DNA from 3 places in the Thalassolituus sp. UBA2009 genome. Region 2 is predicted to be linked to each of the others. Evidence: predicted binding sites of a transcription regulator. Region 2 holds the regulator's gene; each other region holds the start of a gene.
What was found. Region 2 encodes FNR, which switches genes on or off when oxygen is low (the NO sensors DNR and NnrR bind a similar motif). Its sites were predicted from a motif close to TTGATNTANATCAA; they were not measured.
Positions count from the first base shown of each region.

Region 1: a site for FNR is predicted at 1,492-1,505, ahead of B3P58_RS05305 (bacteriohemerythrin). Genes of this name have one in related genera too.
Region 3: a site for FNR is predicted at 1,640-1,653, ahead of B3P58_RS11185 (TraR/DksA family transcriptional regulator). Genes of this name have one in related genera too.

Region 1 is NZ_DDCJ01000048.1:2,799-9,551, reverse strand. It holds partial or broken gene B3P58_RS05310 (SLC13 family permease) at 1-870, shown strand, start outside; gene B3P58_RS05305 (bacteriohemerythrin) at 948-1,418, opposite strand; gene B3P58_RS05300 (Tim44 domain-containing protein) at 1,684-2,544, shown strand; gene B3P58_RS05295 (tetratricopeptide repeat protein) at 3,300-4,913, shown strand; gene B3P58_RS05290 (hypothetical protein) at 5,027-5,449, shown strand; gene B3P58_RS05285 (hypothetical protein) at 5,535-5,906, shown strand; gene B3P58_RS05280 (helix-hairpin-helix domain-containing protein) at 6,077-6,313, shown strand; gene B3P58_RS05275 (hypothetical protein) at 6,329-6,736, shown strand.
Region 2 is NZ_DDCJ01000141.1:34,193-40,945, reverse strand. It holds gene ccoG (cytochrome c oxidase accessory protein CcoG) at 1-231, shown strand, start outside; gene B3P58_RS16925 (FixH family protein) at 368-868, shown strand; gene B3P58_RS16920 (heavy metal translocating P-type ATPase) at 865-3,309, shown strand; gene ccoS (cbb3-type cytochrome oxidase assembly protein CcoS) at 3,313-3,507, shown strand; gene B3P58_RS16910 (sulfite exporter TauE/SafE family protein) at 3,504-4,166, shown strand; gene fnr (fumarate/nitrate reduction transcriptional regulator Fnr) at 4,252-5,019, shown strand; gene B3P58_RS16900 (hypothetical protein) at 5,292-5,786, shown strand; gene ttcA (tRNA 2-thiocytidine(32) synthetase TtcA) at 5,910-6,753, shown strand, end outside.
Region 3 is NZ_DDCJ01000089.1:25,976-32,728, reverse strand. It holds gene B3P58_RS11195 (HPP family protein) at 11-433, shown strand; gene B3P58_RS11190 (HD domain-containing phosphohydrolase) at 440-1,567, opposite strand; gene B3P58_RS11185 (TraR/DksA family transcriptional regulator) at 1,709-2,041, shown strand; gene B3P58_RS11180 (potassium channel family protein) at 2,038-2,880, opposite strand; gene B3P58_RS11175 (OsmC family protein) at 3,009-3,446, opposite strand; gene B3P58_RS11170 (Tll0287-like domain-containing protein) at 3,448-4,068, opposite strand; gene B3P58_RS11165 (rhodanese-like domain-containing protein) at 4,082-4,462, opposite strand; gene B3P58_RS11160 (cyd operon YbgE family protein) at 4,542-4,838, opposite strand; gene cydX (cytochrome bd-I oxidase subunit CydX) at 4,842-4,958, opposite strand; gene cydB (cytochrome d ubiquinol oxidase subunit II) at 4,974-6,110, opposite strand; gene B3P58_RS11145 (cytochrome ubiquinol oxidase subunit I) at 6,121-6,753, opposite strand, start outside.

The DNA of each region.
Region 1 (6,753 bases), on a different contig from region 2:
AAACATCACCGCACCTATGTATTTACCCTGCTCGGCGTTGCCTACTGCGCCAGTATTGGTGGTATTGCCACACTGGTTGGCAGCCCGCCGAATGCCATTGCAGCGGCACAGAATGGCATGACATTTGTGGATTGGATGAAACTGGCGCTGCCGGTTACGCTGGTTCTGCTGCCGGTTGCTGTCGGCGTACTGTACTGGGTACTTAAGCCCGATCTGAACCAACGCTTCAGCGTGCAGAAAAGTACTCTGGTCTGGGATAACAACAAACGTATTACCCTCGCCATTTTTACCCTGACCGTACTGTGCTGGATATTCAGTGCGCCGTTAAACTCCTGGCTTGGTGGCCTTGCCTCGTTTGATAGCGTTATTGGCATCAGCGCGATAATCGCACTCGCGGTCAGCGGCGTTGTAACCTGGAAAGACATTGAAAAAACCACCGACTGGAGTGTGCTGTTATTGTTCGGTGGTGGTCTGTGCCTCAGCGCAATTTTAAAAACCACCGGCACCAGTGAATTTCTGGCGCACAGTATCGGCGATTTTCTTCACTCCGGCGGCACTCTCGCAGCACTGCTGAGCATTGTGACCTTCGTGGTGTTTCTTACCGAGTTTGCCAGCAACACCGCCAGCGCCGCACTGTTAGTACCGGTGTTTGCGGCCATTGCCGACAGCCTGGGTGTATCACCCGTTATTCTGTCGGCACTGATTGCTATCGCCGCATCCTGCGCCTTTATGCTGCCGGTCGCCACGCCACCCAATGCCATCGTGTTTGGCAGCGGTTATGTGCAACAAAGTGAAATGATGCGTGCAGGCATCTGGCTGAACCTGGCCTGTATTATTGTACTGACCCTGTTCGCCTGGTTGTTCTGGTAAATACAAGCCCGTAAAAACGTATAAAAAAACGGCTGTCCGCCAAAAGCGTCAGCCGTTTTTTATGCCAGAGAGTATGATCAGGCGTTGGAAGTGTTGTTACCAAAAATCCGCTTCAACGCCGAATTAATCCAGCCTTCTTCCCGTTTCAGTACTTTTTTTACCACCGGCACATAATCAACATCTTCGTGGCGGATATGCTGAATAAGCCACGCCATTAATGATGTACGTACCCGGCGGGCGATACCAAAAGGATCACGACCGCTGGTCAGCTCTTCCTGCATACGGGAAATTTTATCTTCAAAGCGGCGATGCACCATCTGGTGCGCACTCAGCAAAACATAGCCCGCCTGATTCATTAACTGTTCTTCAAAGGCAAAATGGTCAAGGGTGTAGTCGCGCAGGCGCTCCATAACATCAAAGACTTCATCAACATCTTCAGAACCAATAGCATGGGTCAGATCATTGATGTACTGCACAATCTGCCGATGCTGAGCATCAATTACCTCAATTCCCAGATTAAGGTCAGCGGTCCACTCATACATATCCATAGCCGGAACATCCTGTCGCTGTTGTTTTTATTAATAGACTCCGGCGAGTCTAGAGAAATGGCCTGATCAGAAATTGACCTGAATCAATTCACACACACTTTGAATGGTTAAATTCACGCAAAATAAAACGTCCATCACATTTACGATTCCTGCCAATTCCCTGCATGACGCCCCCTTCTCACTGCCCTATGATGCATGCCTGAAAATGGCTTTTCTGCGGAAACCCTATGCAGAAAGACCGGCATAAAAATACAACGAGGATACTATGAAAGCCTTCTGGACCCTGTTCACCGCCCTGATGCTTACCTTCGGACTCGCCAGCACCGCAGATGCGGCACGCTTTGGCTCCGGTGGTTTTGGCAAAACCAAATCTGTACCTTTCCAGCAGAAAAAAGCCACCCCGGATCAGACCCAAAAACAGCAGCCAGCCAATAGCGCCCGTCCGGGCAGTGGCCTGGGTAAAGGCCTGCTGGGCGGCCTGTTGGCCGGTGGTCTGTTCGCCTACCTGCTGGGCAGCGGCGCGTTTGAAGGCATTCAGATGATGGATATTCTGCTGCTGGCGCTGGTTGGCTTTGTTCTGTTTAAGCTGTTGCGTGGCCGCGCCGCTCAGCACAATGCGCCACAGAGTGCTTATTCCGCTGCCGGCAATGCTGCCCAGCAACGTCAGAGCTTCGATATGGGCAACCTGGCCGACAGCGGTGCTGCTCCGGCCTCTGGCAACAGCGCCGCTTTTGCTGCCGAAGCCAGCATTGATCTGCCAGCAGGTTTTGATCAGCAAGCCTTTATCGACGGCGCCTTACAGCACTACCGTGAAGTGCAGGAAGCCTGGAATCAGGGCAACCTCGACACCATCACTGAATACGTCAGCCCGGGCCTGTATGCCGCCCTCGCCAACCAGCGCAACCGCATGATGGTGCCACCACAAACCGAAGTGCTGGATTTAAGCGCCGAAATCGTCGCCGCCGGTCAGGCCGGAGACAACGCCGAAATCAGCCTGCTGTTTAAAGGCCGCGTACGCGACCTGCTGGAAAAATCCGAAGACGGTATTTTTGATATCTGGCATCTGGAGCGCGATCTGAGCAAAGACAACGCACCATGGTTAATTGTGGGCATTCAGGCCGAATAACCGTCGCGGTTATTTTGCCGGAACACCGGCAAATGCTTTTTACCATGACAGCAACAGGGCAGCACAATGTGCTGCCCTGTTTTTTTATGGCCGCCCGCACAGCGCTACTCAGCAGAGCCTGAACCTGCCCGACTATGGGTAATACAGCATTGCCGCCTTGTGCCAGTTGTAACTGTTTCTATCAATTATTGAATCGCTCCCTGAAGTTCAGTACTCTCGAACCTCAGCAGGGAGGCCACCATATCGTACGAACACACCGTCCGGACACACGCCCTCCCCGCTTACAATCCCGAATGATAAAACCACGCGATTCCTGCCCTGCGTATACAAGGACGGGCGGCAGCGTGTCTGGAATACAAGCAGACCAGAACGATTTTCACTGCCAGAAAAGCACTGAAAATCACCAACGCAAAATAATATACAAACAACCAGTATATTTTACTGTTTATGGAATCTGATGCGCGTTTACGCTCCGGCAGAAAAACGCGCATGCGCAGATTGACACCTTCAATTCAGAAAAAATGGAAGAAAATCAATCACTTAATATTCTGCGAAAAGTGATAACGCGCAAAGTGTAAAGAGCGACTCAAGGTAAAAGCGCGCATGCGCGTTTATATCCTGACAAGAAAGAAAATAACGATGATTTCTACAGCCCGGACAATAGGTTAGGCTGGAAATCTGAATAAGGGCTTAGGTGTGTTAATGAGCATGCCTACTAAGAAACTGTTAGGCTTACAAGGTGATAAATATAATTCATGTCTGATACACCAAATACCGTACTAGAAATAACGCAGATAATAACTGGGTTTTTATCTGAAAATATGGTCAGCCTTTTGTTTTTAGTGCTACTAATAATTTGCAGAGATGCTATCTCTAATTTTATTTCTAGGCTAACTTCTTTTTCTTTCAGGAACGGCAATTCCGAGATTGGGATGAACGCTGTCGCGCCAATAAATGGAAGCAACGAGAAAGTAGTTAAGTTATCGAATGCTGATGAAAAGCCGATAGACCATGATGAAGAGACGGAAAAAGAAGAAAAGGCCAAGGAGGAAGGCTGGTTTTCAGAGATGCACACTGCATTTGAAAATGGGAATTTAGACGCAGCCGAAAAGGTTTTTAAAAAGTATGCATTGGAAGAAAAAGATGAAGTTAAGTTAGAGGAAAATAAGGCGATTTATCTTTTCTTTAAGTTTGAGAAAGGTAAGGACAACGCGGCAATTCTTGAGCTAGAAGAGTTGGCGCGCACAGCAAAGACCGAGGAATCAAAGCTAAATAGCTTAACATGGCTTTCATTCTGTTTAAGTGACAGCATGCAATACAATAAGGAAGTCCAGATTTGGGAAAAAGCAGTAAACGAATTTAAATCAGAGCCTTTGATTACAGAAGCTAAAGTAAACTTAGCCCATGCAATGAATAAAGATAATGATCCAGTTCAAGCACGAGGGTTATTAATTAGTCGTTTGTTAAAGGTTGAAGAGGAAAATCAAAAGGCAAAAATTTATGAAGCCCTTTCTAAAATTGAAGAATCTCTAGGTAACAAAACCATTTCTATCTATTGCAAAGATAAATCTTTAGAATTTGATCCCAATAATCGAGACGAGTTATTTAATTCTGCTTATGCAGCAAGCAATGAAGATATCGATGACATATCAATAAGTAACTACCTAAGACTAATTAGAATTGATGGTGAAAATTCTACAGCATTAAACAATCTGGGTGTGCGTGCTCAAGAAGCTGGCTTGAAAATTAAAGCTATTGATAACTATAAGAAAGCTGCCAGTTATAAAAATACTTTAGCAATGGCCAATCAAGGGTATTTGTTATTAGATGCAGGTTTTACCGAAGAGGCAGAAGAAATTGCCAAAAAGGCATTAGAGTCAGATGATACGCATGAAAATGTATATAGATTAATCACTGCCATTAATGAAAAGAAAGAAGAGCAGAGAGAAAAGTGGGAAAAATTGAGTAAAAAATCACTCAGCCGTCAGAAACTAATTCGTTCTTATATTGAGCAATATTATCTGGGTAATCCTAAAGAGCTTGAGGGCGAATGGTTTGTTAAGGGCGTAACTCAGACAAAAGTTGTAGTAAGTAACCATAAGTTAGAGGCGTCTTGGGAAGAGCCAGCTTCAGCGCTTGGAGGAAGCAAGTATTCTGTTAAGTTGATTGGCAGCGTTTCTGGCTCTTCATTCTCGGGTCAATATACAAAAAAATTGATTGGAGATAGCCCAAATACCCTGCTTGGATTGGCTGGAAACACCAGCAATACATGCATAGGTTTTGTTTCTGATGGCGGAAGTAAATTAACTTTGATGGCGTCAAAGGTAAATGATGATTTTTCATTGTTTCTATCAAGAAAAAATGCCTAACAAGTGCATCTTGCCGGATTTGGGTAAACTGTCACCTGTTTTGCAAAAAATGCAAAACAGCCGCCATTTCACCCAAACCGCAAATGCAGGCGTTAAGTGCCCAAGGAGAAACTGTGCCAGCTAACGGAGCAATATACATTCAAAGAGATAAAGTAAATCTCTCTGAAGTATTCGAACAAGTAAGAAGCGATAAAAGATTATTCCGTAAAGCAACATACTATGATGTTGATTTAGGCGAAGATACGGTCCGGTTTAATATTATGGAATCATCAAAAGTCCAGAACCATATAAATGGCTTTCTTGGTTACATTTCCTCATTGGATCAAGATCCCAAAAGAAAGGCAGATACAAGTTATGCCATTGGCCATACGAAAGTTGTGTTGGGTCTAGTATCAGAAAGGGAGTTTGAAGAAAATCATGCAATTTGGCAGAGCCTATTCACCATCGCCGACAAGTATAATGGCTTTGTATTTGTGCACGATAGCGTTTTACTCCCTAATGGGGCTGTTTTGGTTGGACCTTTGCTAGATGCTTAGAAAACACTTAACAAGTCAACAAGGGCGCTTCACGCCTTGATCCGCTAACGCGATCCCTGCTTGAAGGGCTAGGAGAGGGTAAATAATGAGCATCGATTTAAAAAACTCAGAAGGATTAGAGTTCGATATTTCAAACATTGGATGGGCATTTTACCTGAATATTGCAATCGAATATGGTTGGAAAGAAAAAGGAACTTTACCTCCTGAAGGTTGGCAAGGCCAATGGAATGGTGCATATGACATGTCTGAGGGTCAACTGGTTTCAGAAGCTGACGCAAAAAACATGGCAAGTGCATTAGAAACATATTTAGAAGATCCAAATAAAATTAATGTTGCAAAAGCTATGGCCAAAGAGTTTGAAAAGGTTGGAATTCCCGTAGAAGTTGATGAAAATGATAAAGAATTTTTGTCAGAATATATAATTTCTGCAAAGAAATCAGAGTTCCGAATATGGTAATTCCTAAAAAGTGGCTGCTACGGATTGGTGATCTTTCCCCGCTTTAACGGACACCAAAGTTAAACCGACGAGGTGTCCAATGCCAAAAAATACTCAGCCAAGAAAGACTTTGATTTTGACCGAAAAAACTACCAAATCCGAATTCCCCTCCCCTTAAAATAAAGCAATCTATGAAATTTTCTGAACCTGAAAAAGAAGCCCTGCTGGCGCTGAAGGGCGTTGGCCCGACCGTGATCAAACGCTTTGAGGAAATTGGCATCAGTTCGCTGGCTGAGCTGGCCACTTACAACGCAGAAGATATCGCCGAGAGAGTGGCTCAGATGCTGAGAACCACCTGCTGGAAAAACAGCCCACAAGCGAAAGCGGCAATTAATGCCGCGATTGAACGGGCCAAAGCCGGTTTATAAGCGGAAATTTATGCGATGAAACGTACAACACTGAATATTATTATTTTCCTGTTGGGAGCTACCGCGGGCTTGTTCAGTGCCTGGGTCTGTTCCTATCACCAAATTCCAACGGCGGCAGACCAACAGCGATTACTGGAAAATGTGATGCGCTATGCCAGCACGGAAATTGCCGCAGAGAATTACGCCTGTGAAGGCAGCCCGGTTACCACAGTGGGCGCTGTTATTGCCTCGCTGCTGGAAATGAATAATACAGCCAGCAGAAACCGTCTGAGTTACGGTTGTTATAACGGAGTCTGTACGCTGTCGGTTTCCGATTGCAAACCCTGGCAAAATCAGGAATGTTCCACCCGATTTTTAAAATTTGAGCGCGATAGCCAACAGCAGATTCTGCCAGACAGTTTCAGTTGCCTTGATATGCCCTGAACTCTCTTTGTTGTTAA
Region 2 (6,753 bases):
AAAACCTACACTCTGAGCCTGGATGGTCTGGAAGGTATGAAGATGGATGCGCCAACCACTCAGTTTCTGCGTGTGAACGAGCTGAAAGAAGTGCTTCTGACCATCGAAATTGATCCGGAAGAAGTGCATATGCCAGCCAGTAAAGTGGATATTGAATTCGTCATCACCGATGCCGATACCGGTGAAGAAGTGGCACGCGAAGAAAGCCGCTTTATTGCCCCACGCAATTAATCTGAGGAAAAGATTCGCCTCCGCGAAACCATGACCCGTGTCAGCGAATCTGACAAATCCAAACTGGAGACTGACCGCCCAAGTGGTTAAACTTGGGCGGTTTTTTTTATCCCGCCCGATGCCGATTGAGAAGTCTATGAACACCGAATCCAAAGAACACGCTCCCTGGTACAAAGAACCCATGGTGTGGCTGGTTGCGGGCCTTCCGCTATTGGCTATCTGCTGGGGTTTTGTGATGCTGACACTGGCCCTTGAATCCAAGGATTCCCTCGTCAGCGACAGCTACTACAAAGACGGCGTCAGCTACACCGAAAACGTCGAAGCCGATGCCCATGCTGCCCGCCTGCAGATCAAGGCCGATCTGACGTTCAGCGAAAACGAAATCCACCTGGCCCTGAACGGCTATCTGGATGAAGAACCTGCAACCCTGCAACTGCAACTGATTCACCCTACCCTGCAGGAACGTGACCTGACCGTGCTGCTGCAACGCCTGGGCGATGGCCACTATGCCGGTGTCAATGAACTGGTATTGCCGGAACGCCGCCATATCTGGCTGCTCAGCCACGAACAGCAGTGGCGTATCCGTGGTACCGAACTGATTGAAGCTGACAAGGTTATTAACTTACACGCCAAATGAATGCCCATTCAGCCCAAGAGCGCTGTTTTCACTGTGGTGAAGCCACCACCGAAGGTGAGCGCTGGTCAACCCTGATTGATGGCCAACGGCAGCCGATGTGCTGCCCGGGCTGCAAAGCCATTGCCGAAACCATCGTCGCCAGTGGCCTGAAAGACTATTACCGCCACCGCACCGAACTGCCGGAACTGTCGCCGGCTGAACTGGAAGACAGCGATCTTTCGGCGCGCGAATCCCTCACCCTGTATGACAGCGAAGCCCTGCAGCGGCGCTTTGTCGCCCATCTGAGCGGCAACCAGCAAGGCGAAGCGGAAGCCACGTTTATCATCGACGGCATCAGCTGTGCCGCCTGTGCCTGGCTGATTGAGCACCGTATCAGCCAGTTGCCGGGCGTAAAAAACGCTGTACTTAACCTGTCCAACCACCGCCTGGTGGTACGCTGGCAGTACGACCAGATTGCCGTATCCAGTATTGCCGAGGCGATTTACCGCCTGGGCTACAAAGCCTCGCCGTTTTCTGCCACTGAACAGGAAGAGCAGCGCCATCGCGAGGGTAAACTGGCGATCCGCCGTCTCGCGGTTGCCGGTATCGGCACCATGCAGGTGATGATGCTCGCGGTGCCTCTGTATGTGGGCATGGCTGAGCAATACGAATTTTTTATGCGCCTGGCCTCAATGGTCATGACCCTGCCGGTGGTGCTGTTCAGCGCCCGGCCGTTCTTTACTGCCGCCCTGCGTGATCTGCGCACCCGCCATCTGACCATGGATGTGCCCGTATCGCTGGCCATTGTGCTGGCATTCTGTTCGAGCATCTGGAGCACCATGAATCAGGGCGTCGAGGTGTATTTTGACTCGGTCTGTATGTTCACTTTCTTCCTGCTGCTTGGCCGTTTTCTCGAAATGCGCGCCCGTCACCGGATGGGGAAAGCCGGTAATAATCTGCTGACGCTGCTGCCCAATATTGCGTTAAAGGTTGGTGACGACGGTGTTGAGCAGGTTATTGCCAGTGAAGACATCCGTATTGGTGACATGCTGCGCCTGAAACCCGGCCATGCCATTCCCGCTGACGGAGTGGTGATCGAAGGCCGCAGCTCGGTTGATGAAGCCGCACTGACCGGTGAATACCTGCCGATCAGCAAGAAAGCCGGTGATCGCCTGATCGGCGGTACGTTTAACGTTGAAAGCCCGCTGCTGATGAAGGTCACCGCGACCGGCGCCGAAGCGCAGTTATCGACCATCATGCGTCTGATGGACCGCGCCCAGCAGGAAAAACCGCGCGCTGCGCTGCTGGCCGACAAAATTGCCAGCCACTTTGTTGCGGCGGTGCTGATCATCTCCAGCTCGGTCTTTACCTTCTGGTGGCTGCAAGGCGATGAACACGCCTTTTTCATCGCCCTCAGCGTGCTGGTTGTAACCTGCCCCTGCGCCCTGTCACTGGCTACGCCAACGGCTCTGACAGCCGCCACGGCCGCACTGCGCGAACGCGGATTGTTAATCAGCAAAGGCCATGTGCTGGAAGTTCTGCCACAGATTAACCGTGTGGTGTTCGATAAAACCGGCACCCTGACCCAGGGCAAATTAACCCTGGAGCAGGTCGAACCTCTGGCGGATCTGGATGAAGCTCAGCTGCTGACCCTGATCGCCGGCCTTGAGAAACACTCAACCCATCCGATTGCCCGTGCCTTCCGCACCATCAAAGCGGCTGCCGTAGAGAACACAGAACAAACCGCCGGCCAGGGCATCAGCGGCCAGTGGAACGGGCACACTCTGCGCTTTGGCCGCGCCGATTATGCCTGGCCAGCTGCCCCCCTGACGGAGCCCGACAACAAGGCCGCTGGCCAGTGGCTGCTGCTCGCCAGTGATCAGCAACCGCTGGCCTGGGTGCGCCTGAATGACAGCCTGCGCCGCAACGCCGCGTCGATTGTCAGCGGACTTCAACAACGCGGTATCGCCGTGTCTCTGCTGACCGGCGACCCCGGCGCATCCGGTCAGGTGGTGGCGGATGCACTGGCCATTACCGACCTGCAGACCGGCGTCTCGCCAGAACAGAAACTGGCCGCAGTGCGCGCCTGGCAGCAGGCCGGTGAGCGGGTCATGATGGTCGGCGACGGCATTAACGATGTGCCGGTACTGGCCGGTGCTGATATTGCTCTGGCCGTTAACGAAGCCACCGATCTGGCTAAGACCAACGCCGATGCCATGCTTACCAACGGTCGTCTGGAAACCTTACTGACCGCTCTGGATGGTGCCACCAAGACACGCCGTATTATTGCTCAGAACATCGGCTGGGCTTTGCTGTACAATCTCATCGCATTACCGGTGGCAGCGGCAGGTTTTGTTCCGCCCTGGGCCGCTGCGATTGGCATGTCATTCAGTTCGTTACTGGTGGTCACCAACGCCCTGCGCCTGAATCGCCTGCCGGCTCCTGACTCCTCTGAGGTTTGATCGATGGATATCATTTACATCCTGGTACCGCTGTCTTTACTGCTGATCGGCATTGCCGTGCTGATCTTTTTCTGGGCGGTGAAGAGCGGCCAGTTTGAAGACATGGAATCCCCCGCCCACCGCATTCTGTTTGATGACGATGAGCCGATAAATCGCCGTCAGGACGACAGTGATCAAACCCCTTCTGACAAGCCATGATTGAGCCCCTGTCGCTGCTGACCGCCTTTCTGCTGGGGTTGTTTGGTTCCAGCCACTGTTTGGTGATGTGCGGTGGTATTGCTGCGGCTATTGGCAGCAGCGCCGGAACTCAGCGTGTCCGGGTGACGCTGCTGTTTAACACCGGGCGCATACTGAGCTACAGCATCGCCGGGCTGATAGTCGCCAGCGCAGGTCTGTGGCTGCAGAGCCAGCACCAGTGGCTGATGCTGATCTTGCGGACACTGGCCGCGCTGATGCTGATACTGATGGGGCTCTATATTGCCCGCTGGTCACTGATGCTGACCCGTATTGAGCAACTGGGCCAGGGAATCTGGAAATACCTGCAGCCTCTGACCCGCCGTTTTATGCAATCTCCGCGTGCGATAGATCGTCTGTGGCTGGGCATGCTCTGGGGCTGGTTGCCCTGCGGCCTGATTTACAGCACGCTGAGCTGGGTTGCCGCAAATGGCCAGCCTTTGCTGGGAGCCGCCGCGATGTTCGCCTTTGGTCTGGGTACCCTGCCAGCCCTGTTTGCCAGCACACTGGCGGCCAATGTACTGACGCCGTTTCTGAGCAACAACCGCGTGCGTCAGGTTGCCGGGGGATTACTGATCGGATTTGGTTTGTGGACGGCAGCATCGGTCTGGTTACTTTCTTGACAGATCGCGCGCTAATGCCGAACATAGCCGCAACTGCTGCACTTGTTACTTACTCCGACACCGGGGTTTCACTCAGGAATCAGTCATGAAAACGACACATGTTGCGCCTGCTCCACTGCGGGGCACTCAACCACACTGCCAGACCTGCTCACTGAATGCGTTGTGTCTGCCATTGTCCCTGAACGATTCCGATATGGAGCGCCTCGACGATATCATCCGCCGTGGCCGTCCGATCCAGAAAGGTCAGCTGCTGTTCCAGCAGGGCGAAGCGTTTCAATCCGTATTTGCCGTACGCACCGGTGCCCTGAAAACCTACACTCTGGCGAGTAACGGCGAAGAACAGATTACCGGTTTTCATCTGGCCTCTGAGCTGGTTGGTCTGGCCGGTTATGATAACGGCAACTATCCGTTAACCGCTAAAGCGCTGGAAACCACCACCGTCTGTGAAATTCCGCTGCAGCAACTCGACAGTCTGGCCGATGACCTGCCGGATCTGCGTAAGCAGCTGATGCGTACCATGGGCACCGAAATCCGTCATGATCAGAACATGATGCTGCTGCTCAGCAAGAAAAACGCCGAAGAACGCGTGGCCTCTTTCCTGATTGATATTTCCCAGCGTTATTCCCGTCGTGGTTTCTCGGCCAGTCATTTCCGCCTGCCGATGTCGCGGGTGGATATCAGTAACTATCTGGGCCTCGCGGTAGAAACCATCAGCCGCGTGTTTACCCGCTTCCAGAAAAACGGTCTGATCGAGACCCAGGGGAAAGAAGTGATTCTGCAGGACCCCGATATGCTGTATGAACTGGCCGGTCTGAATACTGAAAAAGAGTGTGCCGCTCACCCGCAAGAGTAAGCCGCTCACCCGTAAGCAAAAAAACCGGCCAGAGGCCGGTTTTTTTATGCCTGCCCTCTTATGCCTGTTTTCTGCTTATGAACACTCATGCAACGCCCTCTGGTACGGGAAATGCTTTTACCAGAATAAAGGCTGAACAGACGTTATTTTTCTGGCGCCGGTATCCAGGCTATCTATTGGCAATTGGTATAAAACCGCAGCAGATAAAATAATCTGATCTAAGATTGCAGAAACAGCGTCATTCAGCCGATATGACGTATAAGGAGGTGATCATGGGCATCTGCGCAAATGAACTGACCCGCTGGGTAATCCAGCCAACCCTGCAACGCATCGGGGTTAGTAACCCGATGGCCAGCACCCTGCTGCTGGCAACTGCGGCTCAGGAATCGGCTCTTGGATCGCACCTCAAAGCCGCCGGTCAACGGGCTCTCGGCATTTACCGCATTCACAGCCTGACCCACCGCCATGTATGGGACGCTTATCTGGCGCAACAGCCGGAACTGGCCAGCACCGTGCGCGGCCTTGCCAGCCAGCATGATTTTCTCAGTCACCCTCATGCCGAGCTGACCACCAACCTGTCTTATGCCACCGCCATTGCCTGGTTTATCTATGCCCGCAATGATGATTTTGTTCTGCCCGCCGATGCAACCGCAGAACAGCTCGCACGTCTGTGGAAGCGTTTTTACCATCCCCGCAGCGGCGTCAGTATTGAAGAGTTCTGCGCCAGCCTCGGTGCGGCCACTGCCCTGCTCGACCGTGCCGCCTGAGCAGGCGTACTTCCTCTCAAACGCTCTGAGCGACGTTCCTTTTTAACTGCCTGACCTGCGCAGGCGGTTCCTTCACCCGATGCATTCTGTTATAAAGCGGGCGCAATTATTCAGGGTGTTTTTATGATCGAATCCGCTGCCGAGCGCAAAGAGCAACTCGAGTTCAACAAACTGCAGAAACGCCTGCGCCGCAATGTCGGCAAGGCCATCGAAGACTACCGCATGATCGAAGACGGCGATAAGGTCATGGTTTGCCTGTCCGGCGGTAAAGATTCGTACACCATGCTCGACATTCTGCTGAGTCTGCAGAAAAGCGCACCGATTCACTTTGATATCGTGGCAGTGAATATGGATCAGAAACAACCCGGATTTCCTGAGCATGTACTGCCGGAATACCTGGATCAGCTCGGCATTGAGTATCATATCGTCGAAAAAGACACCTACAGCGTGGTGAAAGAAATTATTCCGGAAGGTAAAACCACCTGCAGTCTGTGCTCCCGCCTGCGTCGCGGCACCCTGTATGGCTTTGCCGAGAGTATTGGCGCCAACAAAATCGCTCTTGGTCACCATCGTGATGACATCATCGAAACCCTGTTCCTCAATATGTTCCATGGCGGCAAGCTCAAAGCTATGCCACCCAAGCTGCTGAGCGATGATCAGAAACACGTGCTGATCCGTCCGCTGGCTTATTGCAAAGAAAAAGACATCGAGAAATTTTCCCAGACACGGGGCTTCCCGATCATTCCGTGCAACCTGTGTGGCTCACAGGAAAACCTGCAACGTCAGAATATTAAGATGATGCTGGAACAGTGGGACAAAGAGCAGCCGGGACGCAGTGAGAATATCTTTGCCGCCATCTGTAATGTGGCACCGTCACAGTTAGGCGATACCCAGTTGTTTGATTTTGTCACCCTGCAGGACAAGCAGGATAAAGGCCATCTGTTTACCCGTCTGGATGTGGTTCAGA
Region 3 (6,753 bases), on a different contig from region 2:
GGAACATGCTATGAAACTGGTCAGCGACCTGATGACCCGCGAACTGCTTACTCACCTGCCCGACGATACCCTGCAGGATGCTGAACAAACGATGGGGCGCCATCAGGTTCGCCACATTCCGGTAGTTGATGCAGAAGGGAAAATATTCGGCCTGCTCAGTCAGAAAGAATTTTTAACCGAAGCATTCCGTATTACCGATAAATTTGGCGCGCATAATCTGCAGACGTATCTGGCACAAACCAAACTGAGCTCCTGCATTAATACCGATGTACAAACCATTCCGGCCGATATGCCACTGACCGTCGCCGGTCAGCAATTACGCAACAGCCGTCAGGGGTGCTTACTGGTTACTGACAGTGAAAATCATCTGATCGGTCTGCTCAGCTCCAAAGACTTTGTCCGTCTGGCGATTGAATTGCTGGAACAGTCCTGAGCAGACTCAGGACGGATAGCGTCGCTGAATATCATCAACCTGTTGTGGATGCTTTAACACGGCATCCACACAAGCCTGATCGAGCTCGTTGTGCGCCGCCATTTGCTGTAATTCAGCGAAGACTTTGTCCTGTGGCCAGGCTTCCTTGTAGCTGCGCCGGTTTAACAAGGCATCAAGAATATCGGCCACCGCAATAATCCGTGCTTCCAGCGGTACGTCATCGCCTTCTGCCCCGAGATAACCACTGCCATTCAGTTTTTCATGGTGATACTGAACAATGTTGCGCAGCATTTCTGTGTGCTCCATATCGCCGAGCGCAAAATGCTCCAGAGCCTGGTCGACAATATCGCGCCCGACTTTCACATGGGATTTCATTCGCTCGAATTCGTCCGCCGTCAGCGGGCCGGCTTTGTGCAGAATACTGTCGGGAATGGCAATTTTACCGATGTCATGCAGAGGAGCGAACAACGCCAGATATTCGATAAAGGCATCGCTTAACTGCAGTTTTTTCTGCAGTGCACGGGCAATCATGCGCGCATAGGCAGCCATGCGCCGCACATGGGCATCGGTTTCTACCGAACGGCGACCGCTGACGTCGGTGGCAAATTTTACCAGCGCCTGCATACGGGCAACCGCATCATGTTCGCGCACCAGCAACTGGCCAACCAGATGCGCCCACAGGTTGCAGTAGGCAATTTTCTGCTCAGAAAAATAATGCCGCTGCAGTGAGTTCAGGAACAGAAATCCCAGCAAAGCACCATCATGGAATACCGGCATGGTGAGGCTCGCCCGGTAGCCCTGCGACAACAACGCTGCGGTATGAACAGACAAACTCTTATGACGGAAGCAGCGCATGTCATTAACCACCCGCAAAGCCGGTTTATCGGCCAGAGCCTGCAGTGACGGCACGTCATCCAGCCGCACGCTGTAACCTAACAGCGGCGAGGTGTCATCGCTTTCATAAACAAAAGTCGACAGCAGCCCATCTTCAGGGTTGTACAGCACCAGCGCAAAACGCTGCACGCCCTCGTACTGCTCGCGCAATACCCGGTAAAGACGCTCCAGTCGCTGCATAAAATGCATTTTCTGTCCCAGAACCTGATAGGGATCATTCAGATAGAGTGGATCTTCCATAACGTGCCTCTCCGCCGTTTGGCACAGTGTAGGCTAAGCCATCCGCCCTCAGCGCAGGAAGTTGCCAGCTTCCTGATGCACATCAAGGAGAAAAACCCTCCTCTGGCCTAGCCTGAAGTAAAGCTAACAAAGGAAAGTGATATGGATACCAGCGCCATCAGACAAGTGTTAACACAGCGTAAAGCCATGCTGGAAAACCGCGCCAGTAAGGTTGAGCGTGATGCCAGTCACCGCGATGAGCCTTTGTCCGCAGATTTTGCCGAACAAGCGGTAGAGCGGGAAAATGACGATGTACTGCATGCCATTGCCGGTGAATCTTTACACGAGATCACGATGATCAATCAGGCACTGGCGCGTCTGGATGCAGGAATTTATGGCGAATGCAGCGAATGTGGAAATACGATTGACGAAAAGCGCCTGCAGGCCGTTCCTTACACAACCCAATGTATCCAGTGCGCAGAACAGACTGATTAACGCTCGCCACCATCCAGGTCGCGTCCCTGTTCACGGCGTTGCTGCTCAGCTTCCAGGGCAATGGTCAGCAGCTGATCCAGTTTGGTTTCCAGCTGCTCCATACGGCTTTCCATTTTAGCCAGCCGGTCAGCATTCGCCGTTTCTTTGGCAATCAGGTCTTCTTCTTCCTGCTGCATAAAAAACGCAGAAAAGCTGGCGGTCATCATCGAAAATAAACCAATTCCCATCAGAATCAGTACCGACCCGAATAAACGCCCGGCGGTGCTGCCCGGCACAATATCACCATAGCCCACGGTGGTTACCGTTACCCAGGCCCACCAGATACCATCCATCGGTGTTTGCACATTGGGATCAATCACCGCCATTAAAGTGCCGGCCATAATGATGATGATGAAACTCACCATCAGGGTCGGCCCGAGGTGATTTCTTCCCATAATTTTCTGGAACGAGCCGGACATATTCATCAGCATGGTGAACATCGCCAGCAATCGCAGTGCACGTAAGCCACCTGCGTGGGGAAAGGCCTGCCAGAGCAACGGCATACCGGCAATCACAATCACCAGATTGCTCCAGTTATTACGTAAATAGCGCGCCTTATCGTCCACCACCGCAGTCAGCACCAGGGTTTCCAGCAAAAAGAAAGTCCACAAAAACCAGTCGGTAATGTAGGTGTACGGCAGTGGGCCATCGGCGCGGGCTTCGAGATACCACTCGAATACAATCCAGAAGGCGATCAGAATCATCGGCCATTCAAACATACGGCCAATGCGCCGGGCGCGGGCATTTTCGTTGTTATCAACGCCGGAGAGGCCGACCATTTTAGAAAAGGAGAGAATCATCAAAGCTCAGTTCAGCACCGTCAGGTAAACCACTTGATAAACATTGGTTACGTAAAAGAGTAGCTGAATCTTAACGGTAAAAGGCGACGCAGATCACCCATAAAGGCAATCGGCGCCGCTTACAGCACTCAGAACAGCGGGTTAACCTGAACGTCGCTGGTAGTGGAGTTAGCAATAAAACAATGCTGGTGTGCTTTATCGTGCATGGCGATCACCGCCGCTTCATCCGGTTGTTTATCACCGCCGAAAACCACCTTCGGATTCAGACGGATACGGGCAACCCAGAATTTTCCATCGTCGCGCTGTTCCATTTCCGCCACCGCCGAATCGTCATACGACAACACCTGCAGGCGCTTTTTTGCCGCCAGTGCCAGAAAGGTCTGCATATGGCAGCTGGCCATTGCCGCCGCCAGCATCTGTTCAGGGTCGGCACCAAAATTGTTACCGGCCCCACCTGCAGCCAGACTGACCTGAGGTAAAAACTGAATATTATGGCGGCGCTCAAATCCCTCATGGGAAAACTCACCCTGTTTTTCCCAGCGAATATCAATACGGTGTTCCGACACGTTATTCCTCCAGTGTTTTACGCAAAGTGAAAGCACCACGCAGATCGCCGGCATTAAAGCCGCGTGCCTGATCGGCAGGATACAACTCGTCCAGCCTGGCGGTTACCGCCGGTGCCAGTTGTGAGCCATGACAGGTCAGGCACAGCGGCGCCGTTGGAATGGCTTTCATATAACGGAATTCGCCATCGGCAACGGTCGTCGCTTCAATGCCCGCCGGGTCTTCACCGGCCTGCATTCGGCGGGAAAAATCTTCCAGCGTCTGCAGTTCCCAATCATCGGCAACATTATCCGGGTTGCGGATTTTTGTTGAGGTGCGCGCCACCTGCCAGCCATTCTGGCTCAGCCCGGCGGCAATGGCCGGAGCTTCGGTATTGCACAGCTGAATCGCCGCTTCAGGGCCGCTCGCCTGAATCCCCTGCTTCAGGGTTTTCTGCAATGCCTGAGCAAAGGCTTTGGTCTGTTGCCGGGCTTCCTGAGTCAGCTGAGCATTGTCGGCCGCCGCAACCACTGTCACCCTCTCCGGCGTCAGCTGAGTATTATCGGCAGCCACCACCACGGTCACCCACTCCGGCGCCAGACCTAGCATTGCCGTCAGCAACACACTGCGTTTTAACATTCCCATGGCCTGCAACTCCTCAGCGATACACGCTTGGGTCAACTTCCACTTTATGCACGGTGCCGCTCCAGCCATCGAAGCCACCCACCAGCATTTTCACCTGCTCAAACCCCATGCGTTTCAGGGTGTAGGCTGCCAGTGTGCTGCGGCCGCCATTTTTACAATACAGCAGAATCTCGGCCTGGGGATTGGTCAGCGCCGGGTGATCACCGACACGGAATTCCAGCACACCGCGCGGGACGTTAACCGCACCCGGCAGGTGGCCCATATCAAACTCCGCTGGCTCACGTACATCGAGTACCACAGCGCCGTTCGCCAGCAACGCCTCAGCGGCGGCGGCATCAACAGGATTCACCGCAGAGCGGGCTTCGGCCAATAAATCGTCTTTGCTTAATGCCATGTCAGTTCTCCTTTTACATTTCCGGATAAGCATACAGAAATACAGCCGGTATGGCAGCCCCGACACTGATACAACAGGGTCAGACGATCCACCACCAGCCACAAACCAGCATCAGTGGCCAGCCGATATAAGGGCTGAACACCAGACGCCAGATTTTCATTTCCGGCACATAGCCAACACCATGCACAAAACCAGCGCTGATGCCCCACAGGCACAGCGACAGCAGGCCATGGTCAATATTCATGGTTTCGCTGGCGACCACATGCGGCACCACCAGCAATAATCCCGATAAACCGAGCGCTGCCAGCAGTGACAATGCCCGGGCCCAGCCCGCATACAGCGGGCCGTAAGCTTTGTAATCCACCGGTGCGTTCATGGTTTACTCTTTCAGATCCGCATCGCGGTCGAAGTTTTCGTTCATTTCCAGCCACATGGCGTTAATCAGACCAAAAGAACAGGCCAGCAACACCCCTAAAATCCAGGCGAAATACCACATAAATCGTCTCCTTTCTCAGTAAGTGCTGTATTTATTATCTTCAATAAAAGCCGTGGTCAAACGACCGCGCATTTTGTAATAGCCCCAGGTGGTATAGAGCAGAATAATCGGTACAAAGAACATCGCCACCCAGAACATAATGCCCAGCGTTTTCTGACTGGAAACCACATCCCATACCGTCAGGCTGAACGAAGGGTCCAGACTCGATGGCATAATGAACGGAAACAGGCTGAACCCTGCGGTACAGATAATACCGGTCACCGCCAGCGAGCTGCCGATAAAGGCCAGAGCACCACGGTTAGCAGCAGACATCAGCACGGTAATTAACAGGCCGGTAAAAGCGATCACCGGTGCGCTGATCATGAGCGGATAACGGGAATAATTTTCCAGCCAGCCACCCGCTGCGACGTCCACGGTTTTATCCAGTGGCGTCATGGCCGCGGCAGTATTAATCGTACTGGTAATTACCAGACCGTCGATTCCCGCATAAATCCAGATGCCGGCCGTGGCAAAAAGTACGGCAACGATAATCGCCAGCAGCATGGAGATTTTCCGCGCGCGCTCGTGCAGGTCACCATCGGTACGCATCTGCAGATAGGTTGCACCGTGCATGGCCAGCATACCAAGACTGACCAGACCGGCCACCAGCGCAAACGGATTCAGCAGCGCCCAGAATGAACCGGTATAGGTGGAGCGCATAAATTCATCCAGAGTAAATGGCACGCCGAGGAATAAATTGCCGAAGGCCACACCAAACACCAATGCCGGAACCGCGCCGCCAACGGTCAGACCCCAGTCCCAGGCACTGCGCCAGCGCGGATCTTCCATTTTCGAGCGGTACTCAAAACCCACCGGACGGAAAAACAGTGCAAACAACACCAGCAACAGCGCCCAGTAAAAACCGGAAAATGCGACGGCATACACCACCGGCCAGGCCGCAAAAATGGCACCACCCGCGGTAATAAACCACACCTGATTACCATCCCAGTGCGGGCCAATGGTATTCAGCATCACGCGGCGCTCGCTGTCGGTTTTACCGAGCACACGTAACAAGGCACCTACGCCCATATCAAAACCGTCGGTCACTGCAAAACCAATCAGCAGCACACCAATTAATACCCACCAGATTAATTTAAGGCTTTCGTAATCCATGTTCTGCTCCTTATGCCTGATCGGCGACAGCTTGCTGAGGCTGGGCGATAGCCGCACCGGCAGCGTGATTCTGTTCAAAATGATAACGGCCGGTATGCAGACTGGATGGCCCCAGTCGGGCAAAGCGGATCATCAGGTACATTTCGACAATTAACAGCAGCGTATAAAAACCGATAAACCCTGCCAGACTCATATAGAGATCTTCCACCGAACGGGTTGATACGGATAAATGCGTTGGCAGCACTTCGGCAATCGACCACGGCTGGCGACCGAATTCAGCGACAAACCAGCCTACTTCACAGGCAATCCACGGCGCCGGTAACGAAATAATCAGGGCTTTTAACAACCAGGTTTTGGTTTCTACGTTGTGCTGTGTGCTGTAGTAGAACGATAGTGAAATCAGAATCAGCATCAGGAAGCCAAGGCCAACCATAAGACGGAATGCCCAGAACATAGGCGCCACTTTCGGAATGGTATCCTGCGCCGCCTGTTTGATTTGTTCTTCGGTGGCATCGACCACATTGTTGGTATATTTCTTCAGCAGCAGGCCATAACCAAGATCGTCTTTCAGTGCATCAAAGGCTGCAACCGTCGGATCAGACTTATCGCCATGACGCATTTTTTCAAGCAGAGCATAAGCTTC